Regions from separate parts of the Dorea sp. YH-dor226 genome, predicted to be linked through region 3. Evidence: riboswitches for the same ligand, from Rfam matches in the RefSeq annotation. Region 3 holds a riboswitch; each other region holds the start of a gene.
The links. Region 3 has a riboswitch for thiamine pyrophosphate ahead of thiC (phosphomethylpyrimidine synthase ThiC). Riboswitches for the same ligand answer to the same signal wherever they lie in the genome.
Positions count from the first base shown of each region.

Region 1: it holds a riboswitch for thiamine pyrophosphate, as region 3 does, so the genes downstream of both, thiM (hydroxyethylthiazole kinase) here and thiC (phosphomethylpyrimidine synthase ThiC) in region 3, are expected to answer to the same signal.
Region 2: it holds a riboswitch for thiamine pyrophosphate, as region 3 does, so the genes downstream of both, thiS (sulfur carrier protein ThiS) here and thiC (phosphomethylpyrimidine synthase ThiC) in region 3, are expected to answer to the same signal.

Region 1 is NZ_JBDOHS010000002.1:45,134-55,865, reverse strand. Features, by position in the region: gene ABE547_RS02085 (DUF5050 domain-containing protein) at 1-356, shown strand, start outside; gene ABE547_RS02080 (VanZ family protein) at 467-1,033, shown strand; gene greA (transcription elongation factor GreA) at 1,333-1,836, shown strand; gene ABE547_RS02070 (MATE family efflux transporter) at 1,867-3,255, shown strand; TPP riboswitch at 3,298-3,410, shown strand; gene thiM (hydroxyethylthiazole kinase) at 3,482-4,303, shown strand; gene thiE (thiamine phosphate synthase) at 4,290-4,931, shown strand; gene ABE547_RS02055 (HAD family phosphatase) at 4,928-5,581, shown strand; gene thiD (bifunctional hydroxymethylpyrimidine kinase/phosphomethylpyrimidine kinase) at 5,663-6,484, shown strand; gene cytX (putative hydroxymethylpyrimidine transporter CytX) at 6,487-7,665, shown strand; gene ABE547_RS02040 (DUF3841 domain-containing protein) at 7,853-8,464, shown strand; gene ABE547_RS02035 (IMP cyclohydrolase) at 8,570-9,283, shown strand; gene ABE547_RS02030 (phosphoribosylaminoimidazolecarboxamide formyltransferase) at 9,295-10,473, shown strand; gene glmM (phosphoglucosamine mutase) at 10,671-10,732, shown strand, end outside.
Region 2 is NZ_JBDOHS010000011.1:14,569-25,300, reverse strand. Features, by position in the region: gene carB (carbamoyl-phosphate synthase large subunit) at 80-3,301, shown strand; gene ABE547_RS10390 (hypothetical protein) at 3,440-3,952, opposite strand; gene ABE547_RS10385 (nitroreductase family protein) at 3,981-4,772, opposite strand; TPP riboswitch at 4,894-5,001, shown strand; gene thiS (sulfur carrier protein ThiS) at 5,206-5,403, shown strand; gene thiF (sulfur carrier protein ThiS adenylyltransferase ThiF) at 5,409-6,053, shown strand; gene ABE547_RS10370 (thiazole synthase) at 6,079-6,855, shown strand; gene thiH (2-iminoacetate synthase ThiH) at 6,869-8,083, shown strand; gene ABE547_RS10360 (thiamine phosphate synthase) at 8,111-8,749, shown strand; gene ABE547_RS10355 (hypothetical protein) at 8,876-9,757, opposite strand; gene ABE547_RS10350 (DUF2971 domain-containing protein) at 10,033-10,732, opposite strand, start outside.
Region 3 is NZ_JBDOHS010000017.1:503-11,234, reverse strand. Features, by position in the region: gene ABE547_RS12375 (NUDIX hydrolase) at 1-30, opposite strand, end outside; gene ABE547_RS12370 (DUF2804 family protein) at 51-1,976, opposite strand; gene ABE547_RS12365 (FAD-dependent oxidoreductase) at 1,876-3,429, opposite strand; gene ABE547_RS12360 (ferritin) at 3,560-4,072, opposite strand; gene ABE547_RS12355 (hypothetical protein) at 4,176-4,691, opposite strand; tRNA gene ABE547_RS12350 (tRNA-Trp) at 4,910-4,980, shown strand; gene ABE547_RS12345 (ECF transporter S component) at 5,216-5,854, opposite strand; gene coaBC (bifunctional phosphopantothenoylcysteine decarboxylase/phosphopantothenate--cysteine ligase CoaBC) at 6,090-7,292, shown strand; gene thiC (phosphomethylpyrimidine synthase ThiC) at 7,343-8,647, opposite strand; TPP riboswitch at 8,785-8,893, opposite strand; gene ABE547_RS12330 (aminotransferase) at 9,118-10,404, shown strand; gene ABE547_RS12325 (GNAT family N-acetyltransferase) at 10,505-10,732, opposite strand, start outside.

The DNA of each region.
Region 1 (10,732 bases), on a different contig from region 3:
ATGAAATCTTACCATGGCAGTATATACAGGATGCAAGGCTGGGAGCTCTCATCGAGGGAGATTATATCTCGTACTGGGCTCAGGAAGACTATGTGCGATATATAAAAAGTTATCAGATCTCTACCGGAGAAGAGCGAAGTCTGAAAGAATTCGTGGAGCATCTCCCTAATAATCTGGTGGAGCGGGTGCCCTGCTATCTGGTGGAAGTTCCGGGTGCGACCAGAATCTATTATGTTGTGGAACTGGAAGGCGAGAAGGCATTCTATTCCATTACAGCAGACGGATCGGAAGAGAGAAAGCTGGATGCACTGGAAGAAACGATTCCGCATATATCGGCTGGTTACGGAGATTTTTGATTCCAGCGTGAATTGGCAAATAAAATCATAAAAACTTAAGAATATTCCGTCCATATATTAATATTTCCTTTTTATAATAATACACAGGAAAAAGAAAGGGGAATCAAGGTATGGAATATGTCTTAGGAGTATTGATGTACAGTCCATGTATCATATATCAGCTCATATTGATGCACAGGTATCTGAAAAAAGGAAAACAGAGTCCGGTAATATATTTCATCTGGGTAAATATCTTCCTGCTTTATCTGTATATGATATTTGAGGTGACCGGTATTGGAACACTGGGAGAACTTATTACAAATGGCACAAAATACATGAGCAGGAGTAATTTTATTCCATTTGATTCAGTGGGGATCAGTTTCTTTCTGAATATCATAATGTTCATGCCATTTGGATTCCTCGTTCCGTTTATCTGGAAGGAATACAGAAAAATAGGGAAAACAGCGGCAGTAGGAGCAATGTTTTCAATCATAATAGAAGTGTCACAACTCTTCAACTACCGAGTCACAGATATTGATGACCTGATAACAAATACATTTGGAACTATCATTGGATATCTTGTGTGGAAAACATTCGTACAAGTATTCGGATTACATTTGAAAACAGAAAATAAAAGTAAATGGGAACCGATCATATATGTAGTGCTGGCAATAACCGGTATGTTTATTTTTTTATAAATTGTAGAGGGGGACGGGGGATTTTTAAAAATCCCCCGTCCCCCTCTACAATTTATAAAAAATTCTGGAAATTTAATTGGCGTAAATTCTGGGTTTTTGGACAAAAGAAATAGATTATATAAGAAAAAATCGAAAAAGAATTGTATATGCATTTCAGAAAATATTAAAAAGGGACAGGTGAAATTGTCTATGGGGACGGAGGATTTTTAAAAATCCTCCGTCCCCATAGACAATTTCACCCCGCCTGAGTTACAATATCCAACAGACAATACTATGATTCAGACAAGGGAGTGTATGTTATGGGTGAACAGTTAACAAAAAATGATGTGGAGAAAATCAAGGAAGAGATTGAATATCGTAAGCTTGTAGTCCGCAAAAGAGAGCTTGAGGCTGTGAAAGAAGCCAGAGCGCAGGGGGATCTGAGTGAAAATTTTGAGTATAAGGCTGCAAAACAGGATAAGAACCGGAATGAGAGCCGGATTCGTTATCTGGAAAAAATGCTGAAGAATGCGAAGATTGTGTCGGATGTCTCCAACGCGGATGAGGTTGGAATTAATAATACGGTTGATGTGTATTTTGAAGATGATGATGAACTGGAAACCTATCGTCTGGTAACGAGTATTCGGGGAAACTCGCTGCAGGGGCTCATAAGTATTGAGTCCCCGCTTGGGAAGGCAATCAAGGGACATAAAGTCGGAGACCGTGTGTTTGTGAACACAAATGGAAATAACGGATATTATGTGACTATTAAGCGGATTGATAAATCTACGGATGATTCGAACGATACGATCAGAAAATATTAGTATGTAAAAAAGAAAAGGAAAGAAAATAAAGTGAAAAAACAATTATCACAAACTAACCCGATCACAGAAGGAGTGATCTGGAAACAGGTTTTGATTTTCTTTATTCCGATTGCGTTGGGAACGGTTTTTCAGCAGTTATACAATGTGGCGGATGCAGCAATTGTTGGCCGGTTTGTGGGGAAACAGGCTCTGGCCAGTGTAGGGGGATCGGCTGCAATGCTTACGAACATTGTAGTATACTTTTTCAGTGGACTTTCTACCGGTGCAGGAGTGATCATCTCTCAGTACTTTGGAGCAAAAAATCTGGAAAAACTACATAAAAGTCTGCATACAGCATATGCATTTTCAATCGTGATCAGCATGATGCTGGCGGTGATTGGCTGGTGTATCACGCCATGGATTCTTGAAGTAATGAAGACACCGGGCGATGTGATGACGGATTCGATTATATATCTCAGGATCTATTTCCTGGGATTGATTGCGACGCTCACATACAACATGGGATCAGCAATCATGAGAGCCGTCGGTGATTCCAGACGTCCGCTTTACTATCTGATCGTCTGTAGTGTGCTGAATGTTGTGCTGGATGTAGTTTTTGTAGTGTTTTTTCAGTTGGGGATTGCAGGAGCGGCGATTGCAACTGTCATATCACAGGCTGTCTGTGCGTTGATTGTCGCGAACACACTGATGAATTCTTATCCTGATATGAAACTGGTACCGGCAAGGATCGGGATTGACAGGAAAATTTTATGGGAAGAACTTCGGGTAGGACTTCCGGGAGGGCTGCAGTTTTGTATTTCCGGGGTAACCGGCATCATATTGCAGACTGCTATCAACAGTTTTGGAACGGATACAGCAGCGGCATGGGCCGCATATAATAAGATGGATATGATCTTCTGGACGGTCTGCAGCGCATTTGGAGCGACTGTCACAACGTTTGTGGGGCAGAATTATGGAGCGGGAAAGATGAAACGTGTCTTCCAAAGTATAAAAATATGCCTGGGTCTGGCGCTGATCGTCTGCGGTGCGGCACAGATGATGCTCCTCTGGTTCTGCCGGCCGATGTTCCATCTGTTTGTAACGGATGGAAATGTGATTGATATCGGTGTATATATGATTCATTACCTTGTCCCGATCTATATTTTATTTGTGTTTATGGAGATCCCTTCAGGGGCGCTCAGAGGACTGGGGGATGCAGCGATACCGACTGCCATCAATCTGGCGGGTGTTTTCCTGGTGCGTGTTCCGTGGATACTTCTGGTGCTTCCAAAGCATCATACGCTGGAGGTTGTGATGCTCTCTTATCCGATCTCCGGAATCGCATCCATGATACTGCTGATTGTTTATTATTTTATCCGGACGAGAAAAATAAAAACAGAAAACCGCGAAACGCTAAATTCGAAAGAAATATCAGAATGAATTTGCAAAATGTCTCAGAAGTAGTATAATGAATACTGTATATGAACCAGAACGGGGAGCCGGTACATGATCCGGCTGAGAGTAGGCTGAATGTGCCTTGACCCATAGACCTGATTTGGATAATGCCAACGTAGGGAAATATCGTGTATGGAATGACGGATATGCCTGTGACGGCATATCCGTTTTTTGAACTCAAATAATAAAAGCAAATAAGGAGGAATGGATGATGCTGGGAAATTGTATTGAAAATGTAAGAAGCACAGTACCACTGGTGCATAATATTACGAATTATGTGACGGTAAATGACGTTGCGAATGTGCTGCTGGCCTGCGGCGGAAGTCCGATCATGTCAGATGAGCCGGAGGATGTGGCTGATATTACATCGATCTGTGGAGGATTGAATATCAATATTGGAACTTTAGATCAGAGAAGTATCGAAGGAATGTTTGTGGCGGGAAAGAAAGCCAATGAACTGGGACATGTTGTCCTTTTGGATCCTGTTGGTGCCGGAGCAAGTGCACTTCGTACCAGTACAGCCATAAAATTAATGGATGAGATTCAGTTCGATGTGATTCGAGGCAATATCTCAGAGATCAAGACGCTGGTACAGGGAAGTGGAACAACAAAAGGTGTAGATGCGGATGTAGCCGATGCAGTAACGGAAGATACCCTTGACAGCGCTGTTGCATTCGTAAAAGAGTTTGCGAAAAAAGCAGGATGCATCGTGGCGATTACCGGAGCAATTGATCTGGTCGGTGACAAAGACCGGTGCTTCGTCATCCGCAATGGTCGTCCGGAGATGGGCAAAATTACCGGAACAGGATGTCAGCTGTCGGGTATGATGACGGCATTTGTAGTGGCAAATCCTCAGAATAAGCTGGAGGCAGCAGCGGCAGCTGTATGTACGATGGGGCTGGCAGGAGAGATCGGATGGAGCAGAATGCAGGAAGGTGACGGTAATTCAACATACCGCAACCGCATTATTGACGCAATCTACAATATGGATGCCAGAACGCTGGAAGAAGGTGCGAAATATGAAGTGCGATAAGAAGGACCTGCTATTATATGCAGTGACAGATCGTCACTGGCTGAATGGAGAAACTCTTTACAGCCAGGTGGAGAAGACGCTGGAAGGCGGGACAACGTTCGTACAGCTGAGAGAGAAGGAACTGGATGAAGAGAAGTTTCTGGAAGAGGCAAAAGAGATCAAGGAATTATGCAGACGCTATCAGGTTCCTTTTGTGATCAATGATAATGTGGATATTGCGCTGGCAATGGATGCGGATGGTGTCCATGTGGGACAGAGTGATATGGAAGCCGGAGATGTCCGTGCAAAGCTTGGACCGGATAAGATCATCGGAGTATCTGCACAGACTGTTGAGCAGGCATTACTGGCAGAAAAAAGAGGTGCGGATTATCTGGGTGTTGGAGCGGTTTTTCATACAGATTCCAAAGCGGATGCAGCAGACGTAAGTCATGAGACTCTGAAAGCGATCTGCGATGCTGTGAGCATTCCGGTGATTGCAATTGGTGGTATCAGTAAGGAAAATGTTTCAGAACTTGCGGGCACCGGAATATGCGGAATTGCCGTAATCAGTGCAATATTCGCACAAAAAGATATAAAAAACGCGACAAAAGAATTAAAATTATTGACAAAAGAAATGGTGGAAGCATGATAAAAGGAGCTGTATTTGATGTGGACGGAACACTTCTGGATTCCATGGAGATCTGGGAAGAGGTGGGAGTCCGCTACCTTAAGAATCAGGGGATCGAGCCGGAACCAGGATTAAGTAAACTTCTGTTCCCGATGACGGTGGAAGAAGCTGCCTGCTATATGAAAGAGAATTACCATCTGAGTCAGAGCGTGAATCAGATAATAGAAGGAGTCCTTCATACAGTTCGGGATTTTTATTATTATGAAGCGCCTCTAAAGCATGGCGTGGAGGAATTTCTGGAAGAGATGAGGCAAAGAAAGATCCCGATGGTGATTGCTACTTCAAGTGAAAGAGATCATATCGACGCGGCATTCCAAAGACTTGGGATTGCACATTATTTTGAAAGAATCTTTACCTGTTCCGAAGTGGGCGTCGGAAAAAGTCAGCCGCTTGTCTATCAGAAAGCTGCAGAGTATCTGGGAACAAAGCCAGGGGATACCTGTGTGTTTGAAGATGTGCTGCATGCGATCCGGACAGCAAAAAAAGCCGGATTCCATACGGTAGCTGTATATGACAGGTTCAGCGATGACGATCAGGAAGAGATAAAGAAAACTGCAGATCGTTATTATGCAGATCTGCGGATGGCTGAAGATTTCTGGAAAGAGATCTGACGGTCTACATGCGGCAGATTGGGGGCACCACCTTATGTCGCTTTATAAAATTAATGCGAAAGACGAAAGGAAGTAGAGATTATGAGAACAGCATTAACAATCGCTGGAAGCGATTCCAGCGGAGGCGCCGGCATCCAGGCAGATATCAAGACGATGATCACGAATGGTGTGTATGCCATGAGCGCGATCACTGCCCTGACTGCACAGAATACGACCGGCGTAACAGGAATCATGGAGGTGACTCCGGAATTTTTGGCAGAACAGTTGGACTGTATCTTTACAGATATCTATCCGGATGCAGTGAAGATTGGAATGGTTTCATCCAGTGAGTTAATCAAAATGATTGCAAAGAAACTAAAAAGTTACAATGCAAAGAATATTGTGGTTGATCCGGTTATGGTAGCGACCAGTGGATCCAAGTTGATCAGTGATGAGGCAATCGCTACATTAAAAGAATACCTGCTCCCGATGGCGGCGGTTTTGACTCCGAATATCCCAGAGGCAGAAGTTCTGTCGGGAATGCATGTAAAAACGGAAGATGATATGATATCCGCTGCGAAGTATATCAGTGAGACTTATCATTGTGCGGTATTATGTAAAGGCGGACATCAGTTGAATGATGCGAATGATCTGTTGTATCGCAATGGGGCATATCAGTGGTTTTATGGTAAACGAATTGATAATCCGAACACACATGGAACCGGATGCACACTTTCCAGTGCGATTGCATCAAATCTTGCAAAAGGATATGGTCTGGATGAGGCTGTGGAGCGCGCAAAGGACTATATTTCCGGTGCACTCGGTGCGATGCTTGATCTGGGACAAGGAAGCGGTCCGATGAATCATGGTTTTGATATCAGCAGTAAATATACGCAATTATGCGACGAAAAGGAGGAACGTTAATGATGGAAGAAAAGCGTACCTCTATCTTTGAAAATGGCCTGATCTGGTTTGGTGCAGGAGTATCCATTGCGGAGATACTGACAGGAACCTATCTGGCTCCGCTGGGATTTGGAAAAGGACTTCTTGCAATTGTTCTGGGTCATGTGATCGGATGTATCATGCTGTTTCTCGCAGGTGTGATCGGAGGAAAGGCAAGACGCAGCGCAATGGAAACGGTAAAGATGAGCTTCGGACAGAAAGGAAGTCTGCTCTTTTCTGTTTTGAATGTACTTCAGCTGGTCGGATGGACTGCAATTATGATCTATGACGGCGCACTGGCAGCAGACGGAGTGATCAGCACCGGCAGATGGGTCTGGTGTCTGGTGATCGGTGTACTGATCATTCTCTGGATCCTGATTGGCATTACGAATCTTGGAAAGGTAAATGTGGTAGCAATGACAGCACTGTTCATTCTGACACTTATCCTGTGTAAAGTCATCTTTTTTGGCGGTGGTGCAGTCGGAGTTGCATCAGACGAAAGTATGACGTTCGGTGCGGCAGTGGAGCTGTCTGTGGCAATGCCATTATCCTGGCTTCCGCTGATCAGTGACTATACCAGAGAGGCAAAAGAGCCGGTAAAGGCAACGGCTGTCAGTGCAGTTACATATGGAATCGTCAGCAGCTGGATGTATGTGATCGGTATGGGTGCCGCAATCTATACCGGAGAATATGATATTGCGCAGATTATGGTAAAAGCGGGACTTGGAATCGCAGGACTTTTGATTATCGTTTTCTCTACGGTTACAACAACGTTTCTGGATGCATATTCTGCCGGAATATCCAGTGAGTCTATTGTCTCAGTCTGGAATGGAAAGTATATTGCTGTCATAGTTACGGTCATCGGAACGATCGGGGCAATTATATACCCTATGGATAACATTACAGACTTTCTGTATCTGATCGGTTCTGTATTTGCACCGATGATCGCAATTCAGATTGCAGATTTCTTCCTGCTTAAGAAGGACGCAAGCAGTAGAACCGTAAATATCCCCAATATGGCAGTATGGGTGATTGGATTTGTTGTATATCGCTTCCTCATGCATGTTGATATGCCGGTTGGGAATACTCTTCCGGATATGTTGATTACCATCATTCTTTGTTTGATCGTAGACAGATGTACAAAAAAGGATGTGCAGGGATAACTTCTGATAAAGAGAAAAAGTGCGGATCATATATGGATCTGCACTTTTTAATTATATTAAATCTTTTGAAATTCAGAATCAAGCAATTGACCTTTTGCGGATAAGTGATGCAGAAGACTTGCTCTTTCTTTCGGTTTTTGATAATCTGGAAATAACAGAAAACGGACGTCAGACAGGAGGGGAACGGATGAATCAGAAGATGGTAAAGCTGTATACAAGACAGAACGATAAGACATTGTATCAGCTGGAACGAGACGGAAGGATTATCAATCACCGTGTCTATGTGGAGATGCATTTTGGGGATATTGCTCCGCTTTTTATGGAAAGTTATGACTGGTTTACACAAGAGGCGGCAAAGAGGGTGCCTAAGCCGGAGGATGTGCATGCACCAATCTGGTGCTCCATCAGTGTGGAGAATTGTCTGAAGCCGATTCCGGGAACGGTAGTGTATGAACTGGAAGTTCCGGAAGATCAGATCATATACTTTGATGATGTAAAATGGGACTATGTGCTGAACCGTATCTATCTTCCGAAGGATGCGGAGGATGAAAAAGCATATAAGCAACATCTCAAAGAGCTTGGGGTGGTAAATGGATTTGAATTCTTTGAAGGAAGATATAAGGGGATGTATCCGGAGGAAGTAAAAAGAATTCGGGAAAGCTGGAAGCGTGCGTTTGAGATTGATGAATGGACCATCTTTAATGTATGCGGCAATCTGTGGGAGATCAGGAAAGAGTGGGTCAGACGGATCGTAAGGCCGGGAGAAACGGTCGGAGAGAAAAAAGATTGTGATACATAACATGGGGAGTTTATGTCATAACTTCAAATTATGACTGGAAAAACGTATCTATATTATATATAATAGAATAACAGGTCAAAATACCAATGAAAAGGAGACGTATTCATGGAAATGTTATCAATTGAGAAAGAACTGCAGAGTAACTCTTATCCGGGACGCGGAATCATCATAGGAAAAAGCGCGGACGGAACCAAAGCGGTGACAGCATATTTTATCATGGGAAGAAGTGAGAACAGCCGTAATCGGATCTTTGTGGAAGACGGAGAGGGAATCCGTACGCAGGCATATGATCCGTCAAAGCTGACAGACCCAAGTCTTATCATCTATGCGCCGGTACGCGTATTGGGTAATAAGACAATTGTAACAAATGGAGACCAGACAGATACGATCTATGAAGGCATGGACCGGCAGATGACTTTTGAACAGTCATTGAGAAGCAGAGAATTTGAACCGGATGGTCCGAATTATACACCAAGGATCTCAGGTATTATGCATATTGAAAAAGGAAACTACAATTATGCCATGTCAATTTTGAAGAGTAATAACGGAAACCCGCAGAGCTGCAATCGCTATACATTTGCGTATGAGAATCCGGCAGCAGGAGAGGGCCATTTTATTCATACCTATCAGTGTGACGGCAATCCTCTTCCGAGCTTTGAAGGGGAACCGAAACTGATTGCGATTCCGGATGATATGGATGCTTTCACAGAGACGTTATGGAACAGTTTGAATGAAGACAACAAAGTGTCATTATTTGTTCGTTATATTGATATTGCAACAGGCACATACGAAACCAGGATTGTAAATAAGAATCAGTAAGGAGATCAGACATGAAAGAATTAGAATTAAAATATGGATGTAATCCAAATCAGAAACCATCAAAGATCTATATGGCTAACGGACAGGAGCTTCCGATTCAGGTACTGAACGGAAGACCGGGATACATCAATTTCCTGGATGCATTTAACGGATGGCAGCTGGTAAGTGAGCTTAAGAAAGCAACGGGACTTCCGGCAGCAACTTCATTCAAGCATGTATCACCGGCAGGTGCCGCAGTCGGACTTCCATTAAACGATACACTTGCCAAGATCTACTGGGTGGATGATCTTGGAGAATTATCCCCACTTGCCAGTGCATATGCAAGAGCCAGAGGAGCAGATCGTATGTCTTCTTTCGGAGATTTTATCTCTTTATCTGATGTATGTGACGTGGATACTGCAAAACTGATCAAGCGAGAAGTGTCTGATGGTGTGATTGCACCAGGATATGAGCCGGAGGCGCTGGAGATCCTGAAGCAGAAAAAGAACGGTAATTACAATGTGATCCAGATCGATCCGGATTATGTACCGGAGCCGCTGGAGCATAAGGATGTATTCGGAATTACATTTGAGCAGGGAAGAAACGAACTGAAGATCGATGATGACTTTTTTGCCAATATCGTAACAGAGAATAAAGATCTGACAGAACAGGCAAAGATCGATCTGGCGATTTCCATGATTACTTTAAAGTATACACAGTCCAATTCTGTGTGTTATGTAAAAGACGGACAGGCAATCGGTATCGGTGCGGGACAGCAGTCCAGAATCCACTGTACACGACTGGCAGGACAGAAGGCAGACAACTGGTGGCTGAGACAGGCACCGCAGGTAATGAATCTTCCGTTTGTGGATTCCATCAGACGTGCAGACAGAGACAATGCGATCGATCTGTATATCGGAGAGGACTATATGGATGTACTGGCAGACGGAGCATGGGAGAAGATCTTCAAGGAAAAACCGGAAGTATTTACAAGAGAAGCCAAGAGAGAATGGCTGGATCAGATGACAGATGTAGCTCTTGGATCAGACGCCTTCTTCCCGTTTGGTGATAATATTGAGCGTGCACACAGAAGTGGTGTAAAATTCATTGCACAGCCGGGCGGATCTGTAAGAGATGATAATGTAATTGAAACATGTAACAAATATGGAATGGTGATGTCCTTTACCGGAATCCGTCTGTTCCATCATTAGAGTTCAGAAAGTCTCAGAATAGATATGAGGGTGCAGGTGTGAATACTGCACCCTCTGTAATTAGAACACGAGTCCCGTATCTGATGTATTATGGGTTGTATATTGTGGAAAAAGCATATATAATAGATAGGGTGTAGATGCTGATTGTGCAAAAAAATCGGCAGATGTGTTAAACTGCATAAAGGAGATTAATCAATATGGGTAAATATTTTGGAACGGATGGGTTCCGTGGAGAAGCAAATGAAGTATTAACAGTAGA
Region 2 (10,732 bases), on a different contig from region 3:
TTTGTATTTCTACTTTTCTATCTCCCCATTATCCTATATAATGAACCGTAGAAAATATGTCATATACTAGGAGGTTTTTATGCCAAAGAGAACAGATATCCATAAAGTACTGATTATCGGGTCCGGACCTATCATCATTGGTCAGGCATGTGAATTTGATTATTCCGGTACCCAGGCATGCAAAGCTTTAAAAAAGCTTGGCTATGAGATCGTGCTGGTCAACTCCAATCCGGCCACCATCATGACGGATCCTGAAACCGCTGATGTTACCTACATTGAACCACTGAATGTTGAACGTCTGGAACAGATCATTGCCAAAGAAAGACCAGATGCTCTTCTTCCGAATCTCGGCGGCCAGTCCGGTCTGAATCTTTGTGCGGAACTTGCCAAAGAGGGGATACTTGACAAATACCATGTACAGGTCATCGGTGTACAGGTAGATGCTATTGAACGCGGCGAAGACCGTATCGAATTCAAAAAATCCATGAACGCTCTCGGTATCGAGATGGCACGAAGCGAGGTTGCCTACAGCGTTGAGGAAGCACTTGCAATTGCAGATGATCTTGGTTACCCGGTTGTTCTGCGCCCGGCATATACGATGGGCGGCGCAGGAGGCGGACTTGTCTACAATAAAGAGGAGCTGAAAACAGTCTGTGCAAGAGGGCTTCAGGCATCTCTCGTCGGACAGGTACTGGTCGAAGAATCCATATTAGGCTGGGAAGAACTGGAACTGGAAGTTGTTCGCGACGCTGAAAATAACATGATCACCGTATGTTTTATTGAAAATATCGATCCTCTTGGGGTGCACACCGGTGATTCCTTCTGCTCTGCTCCAATGCTGACCATATCTGAAGAATGCCAGAAGCGTCTGCAGGAACAGGCTTACCGTATCGTAGAATCCGTACAGGTCATCGGCGGAACCAATGTCCAGTTTGCACACGATCCGGTATCTGACCGTATCGTCGTAATTGAGATCAACCCGAGAACTTCCCGTTCTTCCGCACTGGCATCCAAAGCTACCGGTTTCCCGATTGCTCTGGTATCTGCCATGCTTGCAACCGGTCTGACACTGAAAGACATTCCATGTGGAAAATACGGCACTCTGGACAAATATGTTCCGGACGGAGACTATGTTGTAATCAAATTTGCCCGCTGGGCATTTGAAAAATTCAAAGGCGTAGAAGACAAGCTTGGTACACAGATGCGCGCAGTCGGCGAAGTCATGAGCATTGGAAAGACATACAAGGAAGCATTCCAGAAAGCGATCCGAAGTCTGGAAACCGGGCGCTACGGACTTGGTTACGCTAAGAACTACCACAATAAAACAAAGGATCAGCTTCTACAGATGCTGATCACTCCATCCAGTGATCGTCATTTTATCATGTATGAAGCCCTGAGAAAAGGTGCTTCTATTGAGGAGATCTACGAACTGACCAAAGTAAAGACCTGGTTTCTTGAACAGATGAAAGAGCTGGTGGCAGAAGAAGAAGCTATCGCAGCCTCCAAAGGAACGCTTCCTGCTGATGAGCTTCTGATTCAGGCGAAAAAAGATGGATTTTCCGACAAATATCTGAGCATGATCCTGGAAGTACCTGAAGATGACGTCCGCAATCGCCGTATTGAGCTCGGTGTCGAGGAAGCCTGGGAAGGCGTTCATGTAAGCGGAACTCCCGACAGTGCTTATTACTACTCCACCTACAATGCCAAAGATAAGAACCCTGTATCCGACAAACCAAAGATCATGATCCTCGGTGGTGGACCGAACCGTATCGGTCAGGGTATCGAATTTGACTACTGCTGTGTACATGCATCCCTGGCATTGAAAAAATTAGGATTTGAAACCATTATTGTAAACTGTAATCCGGAAACAGTTTCCACAGACTATGATACTTCTGATAAGCTCTACTTCGAGCCACTGACTCTGGAGGATGTCTTAAGCATCTATAAGAAAGAGCAGCCGGTCGGCGTCATCGCACAGTTCGGCGGTCAGACACCTCTGAACCTTGCATCCGAGCTTGAGAAAAACGGAGTAAAGATCCTTGGAACCTCTCCGTCTGTCATTGACCTCGCAGAGGACCGTGACCTGTTCCGTGAGATGATGGAAAAACTGGAGATCCCGATGCCTGAATCAGGAATGGCAACTACCGTAGAGGATGCACTTGCCATCGCAAAAGAGATCGGTTACCCGGTTATGGTACGTCCTTCTTACGTACTTGGCGGACGCGGCATGGAAGTTGTCTATGACGATGAAAGCATGGAGGGTTACATGAAAGCTGCAGTCGGTGTTACTCCGGACCGTCCGATCCTGATCGACCGTTTTCTGAATCATGCTCTGGAATGCGAAGCTGACGCCATCAGCGACGGAGAACATGCATTTGTCCCTGCAGTCATGGAACACATTGAGCTTGCCGGTGTACACTCCGGAGACTCTGCATGCATTATTCCATCCGTACACATTTCCGAGGAAAACGTAAAGACGATTAAAGAATATACTCGTAAGATTGCGGAAGAAATGCATGTCAAAGGTCTGATGAACATGCAGTACGCAATTGAAAATGGAAAGGTATATGTACTGGAGGCAAATCCACGTGCATCCCGTACCGTTCCGCTGGTATCCAAGGTCTGCAACATCCGCATGGTACCACTGGCAACCGACATCATTACCTCCGAACTGACCGGACGTCCATCTCCGGTTGCAAACTTAAAGGAACAGTCTATTCCTTACTTCGGAGTAAAAGAAGCGGTATTCCCATTCAACATGTTCCAGGAAGTAGACCCGATCCTCGGACCAGAAATGCGCTCTACAGGAGAAGTGCTTGGTCTTGCCTCTACTTATGGAGAAGCATTCTATAAAGCTCAGGAAGCAACGCAGTCCAAACTGCCTCTTGGCGGCACTGTTCTGATCTCAGTAAACCGCAAAGACAAGGCTGAAGTGATAGAGGTCGCTCAGGACTTCGCCAATGCTGGATTCCGCATTCTGGCAACAGACAACACTTACAATCTCATCCGGGAGGCGGGAATCGAAGCTGAAAAAGTGAAAAAACTGTATGAAGGCCGTCCGAATATTCTGGATCTGATCACCAACGGAAAGATCGATCTGATCATCAACTCTCCGGTCGGAAAAGACAGCATTCACGATGACAGCTATCTGAGAAAGGCTGCGATCAAGGCAAAAGTGCCTTATATGACTACCATCGCTGCCGCAAGAGCAACTGCAAAAGGAATACGTTACGTGCAAGGACACGGAAACGGAGAAGTCAAGTCCCTGCAGCAGCTGCACAGTGAGATAAAAGATAAGTAAAATAACGGTACCCCAGAGAACGCATCGACGCTATTCGCTTACCTCTGCTTTTCTCTGGGGTACCGTTTTCGTTTTCTGAAGGTTAGAACGCTTCGACGCTATTCGCTTACCTCTGCTTTTCTCTGGGGTCCTTTCCTTTTACTGCTCCGGTTTTACTTTTGTAATCAACCCTTCGGAATCATGTGTGAATATCAGTGTCACAGTCTCTTCTTTCTCCCCTTTCAACAAAGATACCTGAACGGTTTCATTCACATCTCCCTTTTCTTTCAATTCTATATTTTGCACTTTATAGGTGAGATTTTCCTGTTCTGCTTCTGCAAAATACATGGTAGCCATCTGATTCAGAAAGGTATCAAGTGCATTTTCCGCAAAACAATCACCAACTTCTTTTTCCCAGTTCTCCCGTATTGCTTCGCATTTTTCCTGTATTTCTTGTTCCTCCGGCTGTGCGTCTTCCACATTGTCACCAATGACATAGGCTAAAGACGAGTCATATAATTCCGGATTCGGACAGTTCATGATTGTCTGAATAATCTTCTGTGCTTCTTCACTGACTCCCTGCTCTTCCTCCTCTTTTGAAGAACACGCTGTCAGCACCAGTACTGTCAGTAACATACTCATGATAGCGATGGTTTTCATCACTTTCTTCATTGAAAATTCCTCCTTTCCAATGAATCAACTATTTCCATTCTATGTTTTTCTTTTTTCTAGGTGCAGTACGCCGATATGTCACTGCCGGGTATCCCAGAAGCATACAGCAGGAGACAGGCGTATCTGTAATCCCAAGCCATTCCTGTAATGTATCACTTGCTTTGATCACACGCATCATATATCCGTTATACAGAACTCCCGCACCTTCTGCAACTGCCATATTTTCTATATTGGCCGCTGCCAGTCCTCCATCCAGCGGATTCTCGGATGCGATCACAAGAAAAGAAGTCGAGTTGAAAAAAAATACATCTTCTCCCGGATCTTTCTGATGTCTGAGATAAAACAACTCAAACACTCTTGCATACTCCGGATTGTCTGTTTTAAGTTTCTCGACAATATTCGGCATCTCTTTCCATACCAGTTCTTTAAATTCTTCCAACTGATTCTGGACCAAGATAAAACGGCATTCCTGACGGTTCTTTGCCGTCGGTGTGTATCGTCCAACATCCAGGATCCGCTCCATCTTCTCCCGCTCAATCGGCTCATCTTTAAAATTTCGGATACTTCTTCTGAACTTTACTGCACGGAGGAAGTTCTCAGGCTGAACTGTGAAGGTATCTTTTTCGTACTCTTCTACATCTTCCATATCATATCCCGGAATGGAAACTGCACCCACCGGACAGATTGCCACACAATGCCCGCAATGCATACAGTTACGGACGTAATCCGCCTTACCGTCAATCAACTTGATTGCTTTCCCCAGACAGTCTTTTACACAGGCTCCACATCCAATACATTTTTCTTTTTTTATATTTATCATCTCACATCATTCCTTTCTTTCCATGAATAATAACTTGTCAGTTATTTTTATTTTACAACAAATTCCAGATTTTCTAAATAAAGATTGACATTTCTTCATAATCTTTTTATACTTAAACATGTAAATTGAACAGGGGAGCTTATGTACTAGGCTGAGAGGAAGTTGAGAACTTCGACCCATATACCTGATTTGGATAATGCCAACGTAGGAACGTAGAGAAATTGCGGGAGGTACTTTGGTATCTCCCTTTTTGTATCATCTACTGGTGATTCCAACCAGGAGTTTACATTTTAATACCGGATTAGTTGAGAGTGAACGAGAGTTCATGAAGGGGTGCACCACCACGGGTGTATTACTTCGTGAACTCTTTTTTCTACCTGCAACGGTATAAACTGAAACACTTAACTGCTAATCTGCAGAAAGGAGGACATCTATGGTTACCATTAACGGACGTGAAACTGTTCTGGAATTACCGATGACAGTCTCTGATTATCTCGCACAGAACCAATATCAGATCAATCGTATCGCAATCGAATTAAACGGCGAGATTCTCCCCAAATACCAGTACTCTGACACCATGTTGAAGGACGGAGACAGTATGGAGATCGTAAGCTTTGTAGGAGGAGGCTAGAAGTCATGACAGAACAGAAACTTACCCGCGAACAGATCAACGCGGCACTGAATGAACGCCACAGTCCCAGGATACAGTCGCTTCTCTCCAAAGGAAATGTAGCGATCGCCGGACTTGGCGGTCTTGGTTCCAACATCGCATATTCTCTGGCACGAATCGGGGTCGGTCACCTGCATCTGATTGATTTTGATGTGGTAGATATTACCAACTTGAACCGACAGCAGTACTTTACCCGGCATATTGGATTATACAAGACAGACGCGCTGAAATCCCTGCTTCTGGACATCAATCCCTATCTGGATATCCACACCGACTGTGTAAAAGTAACAGAAGAGAACCTGGCAGATCTTTTCCGGGAAAATGATATTATCTGCGAGGCATTTGACAATCCCGAGGCAAAAGCCATGCTGGTCAATGGCATTCTGGAACATTTCCCGGAGAAAAAGCTGGTATCAGCCTCCGGAATGGCCGGATACGAAAGCAGCAACACAATCCGCACCCGAAGAATCACAAAGAACTTCTACCTGTGCGGAGATCAGGTTACGGAACCCTCCCGGGGGAACGGTCTGATGGCCCCGAGAGTTGCCATCTGTGCCTCCCATGAGGCAAATATGATCACACGCCTGATCCTGGGCGAAGAAGATATATAACAACACAAGAAAGAAGGTAATTATTATGAACCAAAACGAAGACAAACTGATCCTGGGAGGTCACGAATTCACCTCTCGTTTTATCCTCGGCTCCGGAAAATTCTCCCTGGAGCTGGTAAAAGCATGTATTGAAAAAGCGGAGACGCAGATCATCACTCTAGCTCTTCGTCGCGCCAATGAAGGCGGACTTGCCAATATTCTGGATTATATTCCGGACAATGTCACTCTGCTCCCGAACACTTCCGGTGCAAGAAACGCAGAAGAAGCGGTACGTATCGCAAGACTATCACGTGAAGTCGGCTGTGGTAATTTTGTAAAAATTGAAGTGATTCACGATTCCAAATATCTGCTTCCGGATAATTATGAAACCATCAAAGCAACCGAAATCCTTGCAAAAGAAGGCTTCGTTGTGATGCCATACATGTATCCGGATCTGAATGCTGCAAGAGCACTCCGCGATGCCGGTGCTGCCTGCATCATGCCGCTTGGTGCTCCGATCGGTTCCAATAAGGGTCTTAGCACAAAGGATTTCATTCAGATTCTGATCGATGAGATTGACCTTCCAATCATTGTAGATGCGGGCATCGGTCGCCCTTCTCAGGCATGTGAAGCCATGGAAATGGGTGCAGCTGCAGTCATGGCCAATACAGCGATCGCAACCGCCGGTGACATTCCTGTCATGGCCGAAGCATTTAAGAAAGCCATCGAAGCCGGAAGAAGCGCTTACCTGTCAGGTCTGGGTCGCACCATCGAAAAAGGCGCCAGTGCTTCTTCTCCACTGACTGGATTTTTACAGGATTAGGAGGCATTCATTCATGGAAAAGGAACATATCAATGAAAGCATTTTAAATAAAGAAATTCTGGAAGATCAGAAAAAGAACCGCATCGACCATATGACCTATCTTCCCGGAATGGAAGCTCTGGAATCCGATATCATGGATCAGGTAATCTCTGCCATGGATGCGTATGATTACGACAAATATACAGAAGCGGATGTCAGACGTGCACTTGCACATGACGCGAAGACACCGGAAGATTTTGCCGCCCTCCTTTCTCCTGCCGCACTTCCACTTCTGGAAGACATTGCACAGGCAGCAAGAATTGAGACACGAAAACACTTCGGCAACAGTATCTATATGTTTACACCGCTCTATATTGCCAATTACTGTGAAAATTATTGTATCTACTGCGGCTTCAACTGCCACAACAAGATCAACCGAGCACAGTTAAAGCCTGATGAAATCGAAAAAGAAATGGCTGCAATCGCAAAAACCGGGCTTCAGGAGATCCTGATACTGACAGGAGAAAGCCGCATCAAATCTACGGTTGAATACATTGGAGAAGCCTGCAGGATTGCAAGGAAATACTTCAAAGTCATCGGCCTTGAGATCTATCCGGTCAATTCCGATGAATATGCCTATCTTCACGAATGCGGTGCTGATTATGTCACTGTATTCCAGGAAACCTACAACTCGGACAAATACGAAACTCTGCACCTGGCAGGGCACAAACGCATCTTTCCTTACCGTGTCAATGCACAGGAACGTGCGATCAGAGGCGGTATGCGAGGCGTTGGCTTCGGTGCACTTCTGGGACTGGATGATTTTCGAAAAGATGCATTCGCTACCGGATATCACGCATATCTCCTGCAGCGAAAATACCCACATGCAGAGATTGCATTTTCCTGTCCGCGACTGCGCCCAATCATCAACAATGACAGAATCAATCCAATGGACGTTCATGAGCCACAGCTTCTCCAAGTGGTATGTGCTTACCGGCTCTTTATGCCATTTGCAAGCATCACCGTGTCCACCAGAGAATGTGCCCGTGTGCGTGATAATCTGGTCAACATTGCAGCTACCAAGATCTCTGCGGGTGTCAGCACCGGAATCGGCAGTCATGTAGATGATATTGAAGAAAAGGGAGATGATCAGTTCGAGATTTCGGATGGTAGATCTGTAGATGAGGTATATCAGGCACTTCTTTCGAACAACCTGCAGCCGGTCATGAGCGATTATATCTATGTATAAAATATGAGAACTGCACGAGGAAATGAAATGGATAAAAACAGTAACCAAAAGAACGAAAATGCCGCATCGGATTCTAAATACGATCAGACATTGTTTCATCGGGTAATTGCCGTCAGCAACCGACATCTTTGCCGGCGGCCATTTCCGGAACAGATCGAACGGATCTGCCAGTGTCATCCGCAGGCGCTGATCCTGCGGGAAAAAGACCTGTCGGAGGATGAATACACCCTTCTTGCAGAACAGGTCATGAGGATCTGCGGATCCTATCAGGTGCCGTGCATTCTCCATACTTACTGGAAGACAGCGCTGGAGCTGCATTGCACATCGATCCACCTGCCGCTTCCACTGCTTCGGGAGTGCAAAAAGCAGCCGGAGGTACCTATAAGTTCCTTCTCGCAGCTTGGGACTTCCGTTCATTCGATCGAAGAAGCAGTCGAAGCAGAACGACTCGGTGCCACTTATATCACCGCGGGACACATCTATGCAACCGACTGTAAAAAAGGCCTGCCGCCGAGAGGACTGGACTTTCTCCGAAGTGTGTGTCAGGCAGTTGATATCCCTGTCTATGCAATCGGGGGAATGAAACCGGATAAGGCTCAGTTCGCTGAGATCCAGGACTGCGGTGCCGCCGGAGGCTGCATTATGTCCGGAATGATGGAACTTTGAGAATATACAAGAAATTCATCTGGGTAATATACACTTTTCACAGGAAAAATCAAGGTTTTCATAAACAGATTTTTCTTGTGGGAAGCGACATGTCTCAGAGGCGATAAGTACTATTACGCAGGCTTTTTATTCCCTTTTCCAGCACTCGTCCACTAATTCTTCCGCTTTTCGCTGTGTCAATTCATATTTCTGTGCAAGTTGCAAAACCGCATGTTCCCGATCTACACCAAGATCTTTACAGATTTGAACTGCTTTTTTTATTGCAGACATTCTCCCCTCTTCCCAGCCCTCTTCTCTCGTCTGTCTCATATGCCTTTCTTCATCATATTCATAAATACTCACCGACTTCGCCTCCGCTCTGTTCTCTGACAGGAAATCTGCCAGAATTCCCTCTCGAATACACTCGGCAATTGCCTGATCCACTGCATCTTCTAATGTCATCTTTTCAGCATACTGCCTTACACGCCAGGTATATTCTGCGTAATCTTTCAGCGTCTTACACGCATCCTTTAATCTTTCATTCTTCCCCGGATTAATATTCAACAGAACCGCTTTCAACTCCAAAGCAGGATCTTTATCCGGGATTTCATACAAATCAGACAAATTTAATTCCATTTTCTCTGGAAGATTCCTGGTACCATTAAAAAAGATAATAAAATTCGGTGTCGGCAGCATCACTTTTTTCTCTCCATAAAAGTTGCTGTCCTTTGTAATTAAAGAATATAAATCTGAAATATAAAACAAATATCTCAACGGTAAATTGGGACTATACGTAGATTGATGTTCATATAGCGACAATCTGGAATCAATAATAAAAGAAACATCATTATGCATAGACATATAAATAGCATTCTCTAATGTGTTAATTACCAGTTGTTCCGGATCTGTATAATTTGTATTATTGACTGCATTATAAAGTCCCAGTGATTCCTTTTTATTTCTAAACACCATTTCAAACACACTGGCTTTATAGGTTCGTTTCACAGCTGTTTTTTTTACTTCGGTCATTCAAGAGCCCTCCTTTTTATTCGGGGCTCTAAATGAAACCTGCACTTTAATCGCACCAGAAACCCCTTTGCTATTATTGTCTGAAAAGCATTGAGATTTCTTATTAGATATTACAGATGATATCAGATGCGTCTCCGCCTAGAAATTAGAAATGTAATGCTTGAAATATACTATAACACACTTTTTATAAACTTACCAGTATATTTTATTTATTTTATAACTTTTATTTATTCTCACTGAAATTCATACTCATTCCCAGGATCTGCAAAACGAAATTAATACCTCAGCTTGATATCTGAGAGATGAACGGGAACACGATATCCCTTGCTTTTCATCATATATTCCATGCCTTTTTTCGCAAGATCGATGTGATTCTGGGGTGCCACCATGATCTCTTTGACGGGAAGATTCTCTTCACTTAGCTGAATTTTGATAAATGGGATCATAAATCCGTCTTTTTCACGAAAGTTTACCTCTGTACCTTTCTGCTTTTTGAAGATAAACCGGTATTCTTGCTCTTCCTTGAAGGCTTCATGCTTGAAAAACATCGCATACACGGCTGCGATCTTCTGGAATTTGCGGCAGGCCTTCCGATAGACCGGATCTTCCGGATTCTTCTCTCCGGCTTCCAGAATCCTTTCAAAAGGTGTCTGAAAAAGCTCCGGAAGGTAATCACTGATGATCTTGCGAATCAGTCTTTTCTGCTGTTCGGAATCATAGATAACAAACCCATGATAATCGATGACATTTGCCTCGCCGATACGCTGCACGATCTTCTCGCTGTCAAGTCCGATATTATAACCGGTCTTGCTGCCGAATTCAGACCACATGGTGATACTGTCCCTGCAGTTGGAAAATGACAGCACAAAGTATTCCTTGTTTTTACCGCCTGCCAGGAATACCGCCTCCTCCAGCACGTCTCTCAGGAACATTTTCTTCTGAGATTCTTTTTTGATATTTTCCTCGCAGACGGCT
Region 3 (10,732 bases):
ATTTTCATCATATATATCCCATAATTCCATTTTTATCAGTCTCCTCTTTCCTAGTATCTGTTATGCACGTCTTCTGCAAAACACATCACATCTTTCATTTCAATCACTCTGCCATCATCCAGCACTGCTTTCCCGCTCATCCGTCCGAATACCTGATGCTGATCTGTCAGGATAACCAGAGCCGACGTTCTGGCTGCACGATCCAGAACCGGCGTAAAGTCCATTTCAAATCTTCCGTCACTGGAAGTAAATTTCCATGGTTTCATATAATCATTTTCCGGAATATGAAATGTTACGTCATCCAGTTTATGTGCTTTTCCATCATAAAATAACATATTTTCTGACGCTGCTTCCGTATTGCCAAAACCATATCCGATATTAAAGCCGAATGGTTTTCCATCCACTCTCGTATTGCCGGATCCCCAATACCATCGATTATCATATGTCCACACGCCTCGTCCCCAGTCAAGTGTTCCAAAGTCACTCTCTTTTGAAAATTCATATGTTTTTCCATCAAAAGTCATGGTTCCATATGCCGGCATGCAATTGATCTTCTGATTGTAATAGAATGCCGTCTTTTTCTCTTTCCAGGGAGTTGCAATCACCATCGTATCCATCTTCGGCTGTTCTAAAGTAATATTACAGGAAAATGTCTTTCCCTGATAAAAATTCCTGAAATTACACAGGATCTGTCTTTTCCCATCCGTAACCAGAAAATCCATATGCAGACGCTCATCCCGATAAATCGTATCTCCATATTCAGAGGATGCAGGAAGATGAAACTTGCCCATCGGGAACGGATTCAGTATGGTCTCCGTATGTTCCCACCCTTCCTTAAAATTCAAAAGAGAGACCGACTGCAGACCGATATATCCGTCATCTGATATCGTAAATGCCCCGGCAAACTCTTCGTTCATTACCAGATAATAATCCCATTCTTTAATTCGAAATCTCCTGGCTTTAATCTGTTTCCTGTCATAGATCTGTACCTGACTTCTGGACCATCCAGGCTCCCGCAGACTGCCGTTTTCATCCAGAAGCGGCTGTCTCGTCTTCACTTCATGATTTCTCATATTTACACCTCCCGGTTGTTTCCCATTATAACATTGAAAATGCAGAGAATCTATCCCTGCATAAGATTCTCTGCATTTTTCTCCTTTTCCAGATCTTATTATTCCTTTTTCCTTCACATCATCTTCAGCTTTTTCTGATATTTTTCCTGCCAACTTTTTCCTTTCCTGTTCCTTTTCTCCTTCCTGTGAAGTATTGACTGCAAGATCCCGATACAAAAATGTATCTCTGAGATTCCAGATGTTCAAAGCTGCTTCCAGCATCTGTTCCAGAAGCTTTTTCGCCTCTTCGTATCGTTCTTCCCGGATCATAATCTGTGTTTCAATCTGACGTTTGTCGATCGACAACCGATCCGGAAGCGTCTCGAGAAGTTCCCTCGCCTCCTCATATCGTTCTCCTGCCATGTACTTGGACGCCAGCATAAAAGAAGCTGACGCTTTTGCCTCTCCTTCTCCCACCCTGGAAGCCCTCTCGTAAAATTTCTCAATTCTTTCTTCATAATAATGCTGATCTTCCGCAGGATCTGGCAAGCCATATATCAGACGTGCACCATCCAGAAGAACAGCGATCTTCTGGATAAAAACTCCACAATTCGGATAGTTCCGTATTTTTTCTTCACCCATGCAGAATCCGCTTTTAAATCCATTTTTCTGGATTTCTTCCATCATCTGATTGCAGAATGTATCCATCTCTTTTTCTGTCATTTCTTCCTCAAAACACAGCAGTGTATTCAGATCTGTTTCCAGAAGCCGTGCGATCGGCGAAAGCAGTGAGATATCCGGATAACTTATCCCTTTTTCCCATTTATTGACTGCAGGGGCAGATACCCCAAGATAATCTGCTACCTGTTCCTGTATATATCCTTTTTCTTTTCTCTTCTCTCTGATAATATTCCCGATTGGCATTTTGTATTCTCCCGTTTTCTGTATTTGATATAAATGTTAACATTACATCCAGAAAAGCTTTTCTTTGATTATATAATTCCTTTTGTGCCGGTCCGTTCAATATATTTCCGAAACGATCAAATCCCGAACCATGACAGGGACATTCCCATGTTGCTTCATCCGGGTTCCACGCAAGCCTGCATCCAAGATGCGGACATCGCAAAGACAATTCTATCTCCTGTTCCGTAGTCTTCCATCTTACCGTTTTCTCAACCGCCAGCAACTCCCTGCACAGATTTCCGGCTGTGATCATACTATGTTTTGCAAATTCCTTTCCCATTGCATTGGAGATACGACGTTGTGGCGAATAGATCTCTTGATTTACCACTGTTTTACCGGTAATCATATCCGATATGATTCTTGCACCTGCCAGGGCAGAAGTCATGCCCCATTTTCCAAATCCCGTGAGCACATACCAGTCTTCTGCCCTCTTCTCAAATCTTCCGATATAAGGAATCCCATCCAGCGTCATACAGTCCTGTGCAGACCAGTGGGCTATTTCTTCGCATTCCGGCCACCATTCTTTCGCTTTTTTCTGCAGCAGATGATACTTCCCTCCCTGTGCATTCCCACCTGTCCGATGTTTTCCTCCTCCAAACAACAGATACTCTCCTTCATTTCGAAATGAATATCCATCTTCTTCCACACCAAGATAATATCCCTCGAATTGTGCTGCATTTTTCAGCGCCAATACATAACTTCTTGACTGATACATCCGTGCAAAATAATATCCGGGAATATTTACAAATGGAAAATGGCATGCAAATACAACATTCCTTGCCGTAACAGTTCCTCCCGAAGTATATAGTCTTGTCTCACCTTCTCTGATCCTTTCCACCTTATATACCCTTGAATTTTCATAGATCTTGATTCCTTCCAGAATTCCTTTCAGAAATCTCAGCGGATCAAACCGTGCCTGATTTTTGAACTCTGCTGCCTGTCTGACCGGAAAAGGGAGCTCACACGTTGTCTTATATTCCGCATCAATCCCCAGTTTTTTCGCAGACTCCACTTCCAGGTCCAGCCCCATATCCTTTCTGCAGGAATACAGGTATGCGGAACATCTCGTAAAATTACATTCTATCTTTTTATCTTCAATGATTTTCTCATATGCATAGATTGCCCATTCATTCCATCCTGCATACATTCTGGCCCGTTCTATTCCGTAACACCGGATCAGACGCTGATATATCATATTATGCTGTGATGTTATCTTGGCTGTCGTACCGGCAGTCTGACCTGACACAATGCGGTCTGCTTCCAGCACAGCCACCTGAACCCCCTTGTCTCTCAGAAAATATGCTGTCATCAGGCCTGCGATACCTGCACCAATTACAATCGTATCTACGCAGACATCCTCCGTAAGCGATTCATATTTATTAAAATCTGTTATTCTGTTCCATAATGTGTCCATATCCTTACCTCCGGACATAGCATATACAGAAATCGCCCAATTTAACCAAAAAAATGGAGAATCGCTCAGACTCTCCATTTTTATTCATTCTTAATCCACCAGCTTCTTTACCAGCTTTTTCACTTTTTTCTTACAAAACCAGTGATGGTGCTGTGTAGACTCTTGCTCCAAGTTCACTGTCCAACATATACAGGCTCTTCGGATCATCTCCAAACAGCTCAAACTTCTTTACAAGATTATCCGCATTGTTCTCCTCTTCACCCTGCTCTTTTACAAACCAGTCCAGGAACTGCATGGTACGGAAATCCTTTATCGAATATGCTGCATCATAGATATTATGAATCAGGCCTGTTACATACTGTTCATGCTTCAGCCCTTCTGCCAGAATTGCTTTTGCACTCGTCAGTTCGACTGCCGGTTTTTCAATCGTTTCCAACGTTACCTTTTCACCATTATTCTGAAGGTACTGGATAAACAGCATTGCATGGTCTCTTTCTTCCTGCGCCTGAATCTTATACCAGTTTCCGAATCCATCCAGGTTTATATCATAATAATAATTTGAAAAATCCAGATATAAATATGCGGAATAAAACTCCTTATTCACCTGGTTGTTCAATAATTCTACTACTTTTTTATCTAACATATGTAATCTCCTCCTTACGAAAATATGCTTTTTTCATATTATACGCTTATGAAAACTTAGTTTCAATCCTTCTTAAAAAATTAGTTTTTTTCATATTATGAAATTATGAAAGAATCATTTTTTCAAATTCCTTTTTAATATAATCACATGTTGGCTTTGTCCACTGCGTGCCTTCCAATCCATTTTCAGATTTGATCAGCTGCAGAGCAAAGAGTAATGCATCCAGCACTTCCTTGTTTTCCAGATTCTGCAGATTGGAGACAACATATTCCTTCGCCTGCCTCGGTTGGATCCCCGCTCTTTTACTGAGCATTCTGCAAAAGGATTCAAAAGAAATGATCTTTTCTCCATATTCCCAGAAATGATCCTCGTATTTCTTATACTTGTCTATATATTCCTGTATCATATCTCTTGCTTCCGTATCCAGACTATATCCGAAACGAATGGCAATCTCTTCCAGTTCCCTCCAAAATGAAACATCCACTGCTGAATAATCAATATTAATCCGAAAACAGCCCCCTGTTTTCTGTATCTCCTTCTGAAAATCATCCTCCCAGGTCGGACATACCAGCATCTTCACGCCATTCACGATTCCACCCTGTATTAATTTTTCTTTCATCTGTACTGCCTCCCTCTGGCCTGGATCTTATCTTACAGGCCAGTTAACAATTTTATCAATGGTTTTTCTTCCGGTGATTAACTCCTGTTTCATTATAGCATTGTCTATAAAATATTGCAAAGGTGGTTCATTTTCACATTTTATAAGATTTTTTCCAAAATAGGATTGACAAACCATGGTCATATATGTTATAAATATCTAGTGCGACAGGCATACACAGGGGATTGGTCAAGTGGTATGATAGGGGTCTCCAAAACCTTTGGCGGGAGTTCGATTCTCTCATCCCCTGCTCGCAAAGTCTCAGAAATGACGTAAATTCGGCGTTTCTGAGATTATTTTTTATTCTGTAATATTAATTCAAATCCATAGCAGCTTTTCTCAAACCCATATATTTCATAGAATCTATGGGTCTCTTTCCTTTTCCTTTTTACAATATCCAAAATCTTAAAATATAAAAAAAGGCAAAGAGCATCTTTCCCGACGCGTCTTCGCCTTTTTATCATATTATATAAAACATTTCTCGACTAGATAGTACCGATATTCATTCTGCGGAATACTCCAATCAGCACTTTTCCAACTGCAAGTACCAGAATAGCAGCTGCGATTGCCTCCGGAATACCCGATGCGGTTACCGTGCCCATAACCAGTCCCCATACTGCAGTAATCGCTACCTCTTTTGCCTCTGCATACTGCTGTGCAAACAAGAGGTAGATGCTTCCCATGACTGTTATCGTATTTACCATGGATCCTGCAAATCCAACAATCGGAAGTGCAATCGTCTGATTCACTTTCAGCTTGTTAAGTAATATCCACAACCATCCTGCCGCAACACCGATCAGAACTCTGCATCCTACAGAGATCCAGATTGCCTTTATTGCTCCCACAATCCCTGTTGTGCTCATAAACGGTGAGAATGCAAAAGACAAAAGTGTCGGCGCCATGGTGTTACTGATCAAAGAACAGATACCAAATACCGCTCCCAGAATCGCTCCTGCTCCCGGTCCCAGTAAAATTGCTCCGATAATGACCGGAATATGTACAGTTGTCGCCTTAATTACCGGAAGCTGAATCATGCCAAGCGGTGTATTCGCAAGGACAATGATAATTGCCGCCATAAGTGCAACACTGACCATCCAACGAGTGTCGTGCTTCTTTGTTTTCATAATTTCATTTCCTCCTTGTTATCATTCCTGTTATACAGGATACAATACAATTACCGGGTCATTATATCATTCCACGTCTTTTGTAACAAGTATAAAAATGGATACATGATATCTTTTTCATTATTTTCGCAACTCCTGACAGTAATTCTTGCAAGATAATTCAAAAAAAGCTATAGTGTTAGTACAAGTCATTAACCTGAATAAACTGAACTATATGAAATGAGGATATCGAACTATGTTAAAAGGAAAAACAGTCCTTCTTGGAGTAACCGGCGGCATTGCATCCTATAAAAGTGCCTCTTTAGCCAGTCTTCTGGTAAAAGCAGGTGCCCAGGTACATGTCTTAATGACAGAAAATGCCAAAAATTTTATTAACCCGATCACTTTCGAAACTCTGACTGGACATAAATGTGTTACAGACACCTTTGACCGAAATTTTGAATTCAATGTCGAACATGTGGCTTTGGCAAAAAAAGCCGATCTGGTCATGATTGCACCTGCAACTGCCAATGTCATTGCCAAACTGGCGCATGGGATCGCTGACGATATGCTGACCACTACTGTACTTGCATGTCGCTGTCCCAAGATCATCGCTCCGGCTATGAACACCGCCATGTATGAAAATCAAATCACACAGGATAATATGGATCTTTTAAGAAAGTACGGCATGGAAGTAATCACTCCTGCCTGTGGTCACCTTGCCTGCGGAGACACCGGTGCGGGTAAAATGCCGGAACCGGAAACTCTGATTCAATATATCTACCGGGAACTTGCACATAAAAAGGATATGAAAGGATTGAAGGTTCTCGTCACTGCAGGCCCAACACAGGAATCTATCGATCCGGTCCGCTATATCACCAATCATTCTTCCGGTAAAATGGGATACTGTATTGCGAGAGCCTGCATGCTGCGCGGCGCAGATGTTACACTTGTCAGTGGCAGGACTGCACTCACTCCGCCCATGTTTGTAGATGTTGTACCTGTAATATCTGCAAAAGATATGTATGAATCCGTCACTTCCAGAAGTAATGATATGAATATTATTATTAAAGCTGCTGCTGTGGCAGACTATCGTCCGGCTTCTGTTGCAGACGAAAAAATGAAAAAAGCCGATGCTGAACTCTCCATTGCGCTGGAACGTACAGATGATATCTTAAAATATCTTGGCGAGCATAAAACTTCCGGTCAATTTCTGTGTGGTTTTTCTATGGAAACGCAGAACATGCTTGAAAATTCAAAAAAGAAACTTGTAAAGAAAAATCTGGACATGATTGTAGCTAACAACCTTAAGGTAAAAGGAGCCGGATTTGAGACGGATACGAATATCGTAACCATGATCACTCCTGATTCTGTATGTGAACTTGAATTAATGAGTAAAGAAGACGTGGCATTTCGCCTGACAGATAAGATTCTGGAATTAATGGAGCCCCAAAAATAACTCTGATATAAGAGCAGGGAACAACATTATTTTGCCCCCTGCTCTTAGTTTTACAAAATATCTATATGTTCTCCTGCAAGTGCTTTATTCATACTGCGGACTGCGCAGAATTTCCCGCACATGGAACATGTATCATCGTACTCTGGTTTCCGTTCATTCCAGATTCTCTTCGCTGTCTCAGGATCCATCGCACATGCCCATTGTGCTTCCCAGTCAAGCACACGTCTGGCATCTGCCATCCGGTCATCGATTTCTCTGGCGCCTCTGACACCTTTTGCTATGTCAGCTGCATGAGCTGCAATCTTTGAAGCAATAATCCCCTGTTTCACATCATCTACATTGGGAAGCGCAAGATGTTCTGCCGGTGTCACATAACACAGAAATGCAGCTCCGGAAGCAGCCGCGATTGCTCCTCCTATTGCAGAAGTAATGTGATCATAACCCGGGGCAATATCTGTGACCAAAGGCCCAAGTACATAAAATGGAGCTCCCTGACAGATGGTCTGCTGTATCTTCATGTTCGCCGCAATCTGATCCATCGGCATGTGTCCCGGACCTTCCACCATAACCTGCACATCTTTCTCCCATGCACGTTTCGTGAGTTCTCCCAGACGAACCAGTTCTTCAATCTGACAGACATCAGAAGCATCCGCAAGACATCCCGGACGGCATGCATCTCCCAGAGAAATTGTTACATCATACTCCCGACAGATATCCAGAATCTCGTCATAATATTCATAGAACGGATTTTCCTCCCCAGTCATACACATCCATGCAAACACCAGCGAACCTCCTCGAGAAACGATATTCATCTTTCTCTTATGATTTCGTATCTGATCAATTGTCTTTCTGGTAATTCCACAATGCAAAGTCACAAAATCGACTCCATCCTCAGCATGCAAACGTACTACATCTATGAAATCCTTTGCTGTCAGCGTGTCCAGATCTCTTTGATAGTGAATGACAGAATCATATACCGGAACAGTTCCAATCATTGCAGGACATTCACTGGTTAATTTTCTTCGAAATGGAATCGTATCTCCATGTGAAGACAGATCCATAATTGCATGCGCCCCCATATTAACTGCCTCCATTACTTTTTCCATCTCAACATTATAATCCTTACAATCTCTGGATACGCCCAGATTCACATTAATTTTTGTTCTGAGCATGGAGCCTACACCTTCCGGATCCAGACACTTGTGATTCTTGTTTGCACAGATGGCAACTTTGCCGGATGCAACCAGCGGCATCAATTCTTCTGTCGTCATCTGCTCTTTTTTTGCAACAATCTCCAGTTCTTTTGTTACGATTCCCTTTTTTGCAGCTTCCATTTGTGTTGTGTACTCTCTCATTTGTTTACTCCTTTCTCTACTACATATATAATAAATGAGATTTCCCTGCGGCATGCACTTTTCGGAGGGGTACATCTGTCGAAAACGACAGAAAAGGCTGCTGCAACGCACTCGCATTACAGCAGCCAGAAATAATTCTACAAAACACTGTATATCCCTACGTTGGCATTATCCAAATCAGGTTATGGGTCAAAGCAACACAGCTTACTCTCAGCCTACTTTCCGTAAGCACCCCGTTTTTACTGTTTTATTATACAATACCATGTTCTGATTTACAACTGCAATCTTCTTCCCCATTGCTTTCAAAAAAGATCATTTTTGCATATTTTTTAACATGATATTTCATTTTTATTTAAAGAATCGGCAAAAATTTGATTTTAATGCAATAAATTTGCAAGAACCCATTGACGAAATGTCAAAATATGATAGAATATTAAAATTGAGTGGAATATATTATGGAGGATAGAACATTGGCTGCATACGAAGAATTATCTAAAGAAGAATTATTACAATTGAAAAACGATCTTGAAGCACAATTTGAAGAAATAAAAAGACAGAATCTGAACCTTGACATGTCAAGAGGTAAGCCGTCTGCGGAACAGTTGAATCTCTCTATGGAAATGATGGATGTATTGAGAAGTGACTCTGACCTGATATGTGAAGAGGGTGTCGACTGCCGTAATTACGGTGTCCTGGATGGAATCAGAGAGGCAAAACAGCTTCTTGCAGATATGATGGAGGTTCCGAAAGATAATATCGTTATTTTTGGAAATTCCAGTCTGAATGTCATGTATGATACAATTGCACGCAGCATGACTCACGGTGTAATGGGAAGCACTCCGTGGAGCAAGCTTGACAAAGTAAAGTTCCTCTGTCCTGTACCGGGATATGACAGACATTTTGCTATTACTGAATATTTTGGAATTGAGATGATTAACGTACCTATGACATCTACCGGACCGGATATGGACATTGTAGAAAAGCTGGTAAGCTCTGATCCTGCAATTAAGGGAATCTGGTGTGTTCCAAAATACTCTAATCCACAGGGAATCACTTACTCAGATGAAACGGTTCATCGTTTTGCCGCATTAAATCCTGCAGCGGAAGATTTCCGAATCTTCTGGGATAATGCATACGGTATTCATCATTTATATGAGGATAAACAGGATTATCTGCTTGAAATCTTAATGGAATGTAAAAAAGAAGGACACCCGGATATGGTTTATAAGTTCTCTTCTACTTCCAAGATTAGTTTCCCCGGTTCCGGAATTGCTGCAATCGCTGCATCTGATGCAAACCTTGCAGAAATCAGAAAACAGATGAAGATTCAGACAATTGGACACGATAAAGTGAACCAGTTAAGACATGCAAGATATTTTAAAGATATCCATGGTATGGTACAGCATATGAAACGTCATGCAGACATTATGCGGCCGAAATTTGATGTTGTTCTGGAAACACTGGAAAGTGAACTCGGAGGTCTTGGAATCGGCAGCTGGCTTGCACCACGTGGCGGATACTTTATCTCCTTTGATTCTTTAGAGGGGTGTGCAAAAGCCATCGTAGCAAAAGCAAAAGATGCCGGACTGATCATGACAAATGCCGGTGCAACTTTCCCGTATGGAAAAGACCCAAAAGACAGCAATATACGAATTGCTCCGTCTTATCCGACACTGGAAGAATTAAAAACAGCAGTCCAGGTATTTGTATTAAGTGTAAAATTAGTAAGCATTGATAAAATCCTGGAACACAAATAAATATTCTGATATAGAAAATCCTTCGTATGACATTAGCCATGCGAAGGATTTTCTATAATGTATCAAACAAACAAATGATCCAAGAAATTCCAAGCTGCCGCTATCTTTCTAATTCTTTCACATAATGAATATCACAAGCAAAATGCTCTGTCTTCACCAGAGAATTGCATGTCCTCTGAAATCCATACTTTTCATAAAATTTTTGAGCAGCTGTCATATTTTTCATCGTTTCTAAATAACAAGTCACATAATATTTCTTTGCATAATCCAATGCAATCTTGATCAGAGAGTGGGCCACCCCAGTTCCTCTTGCATGCGGAAGGCAATA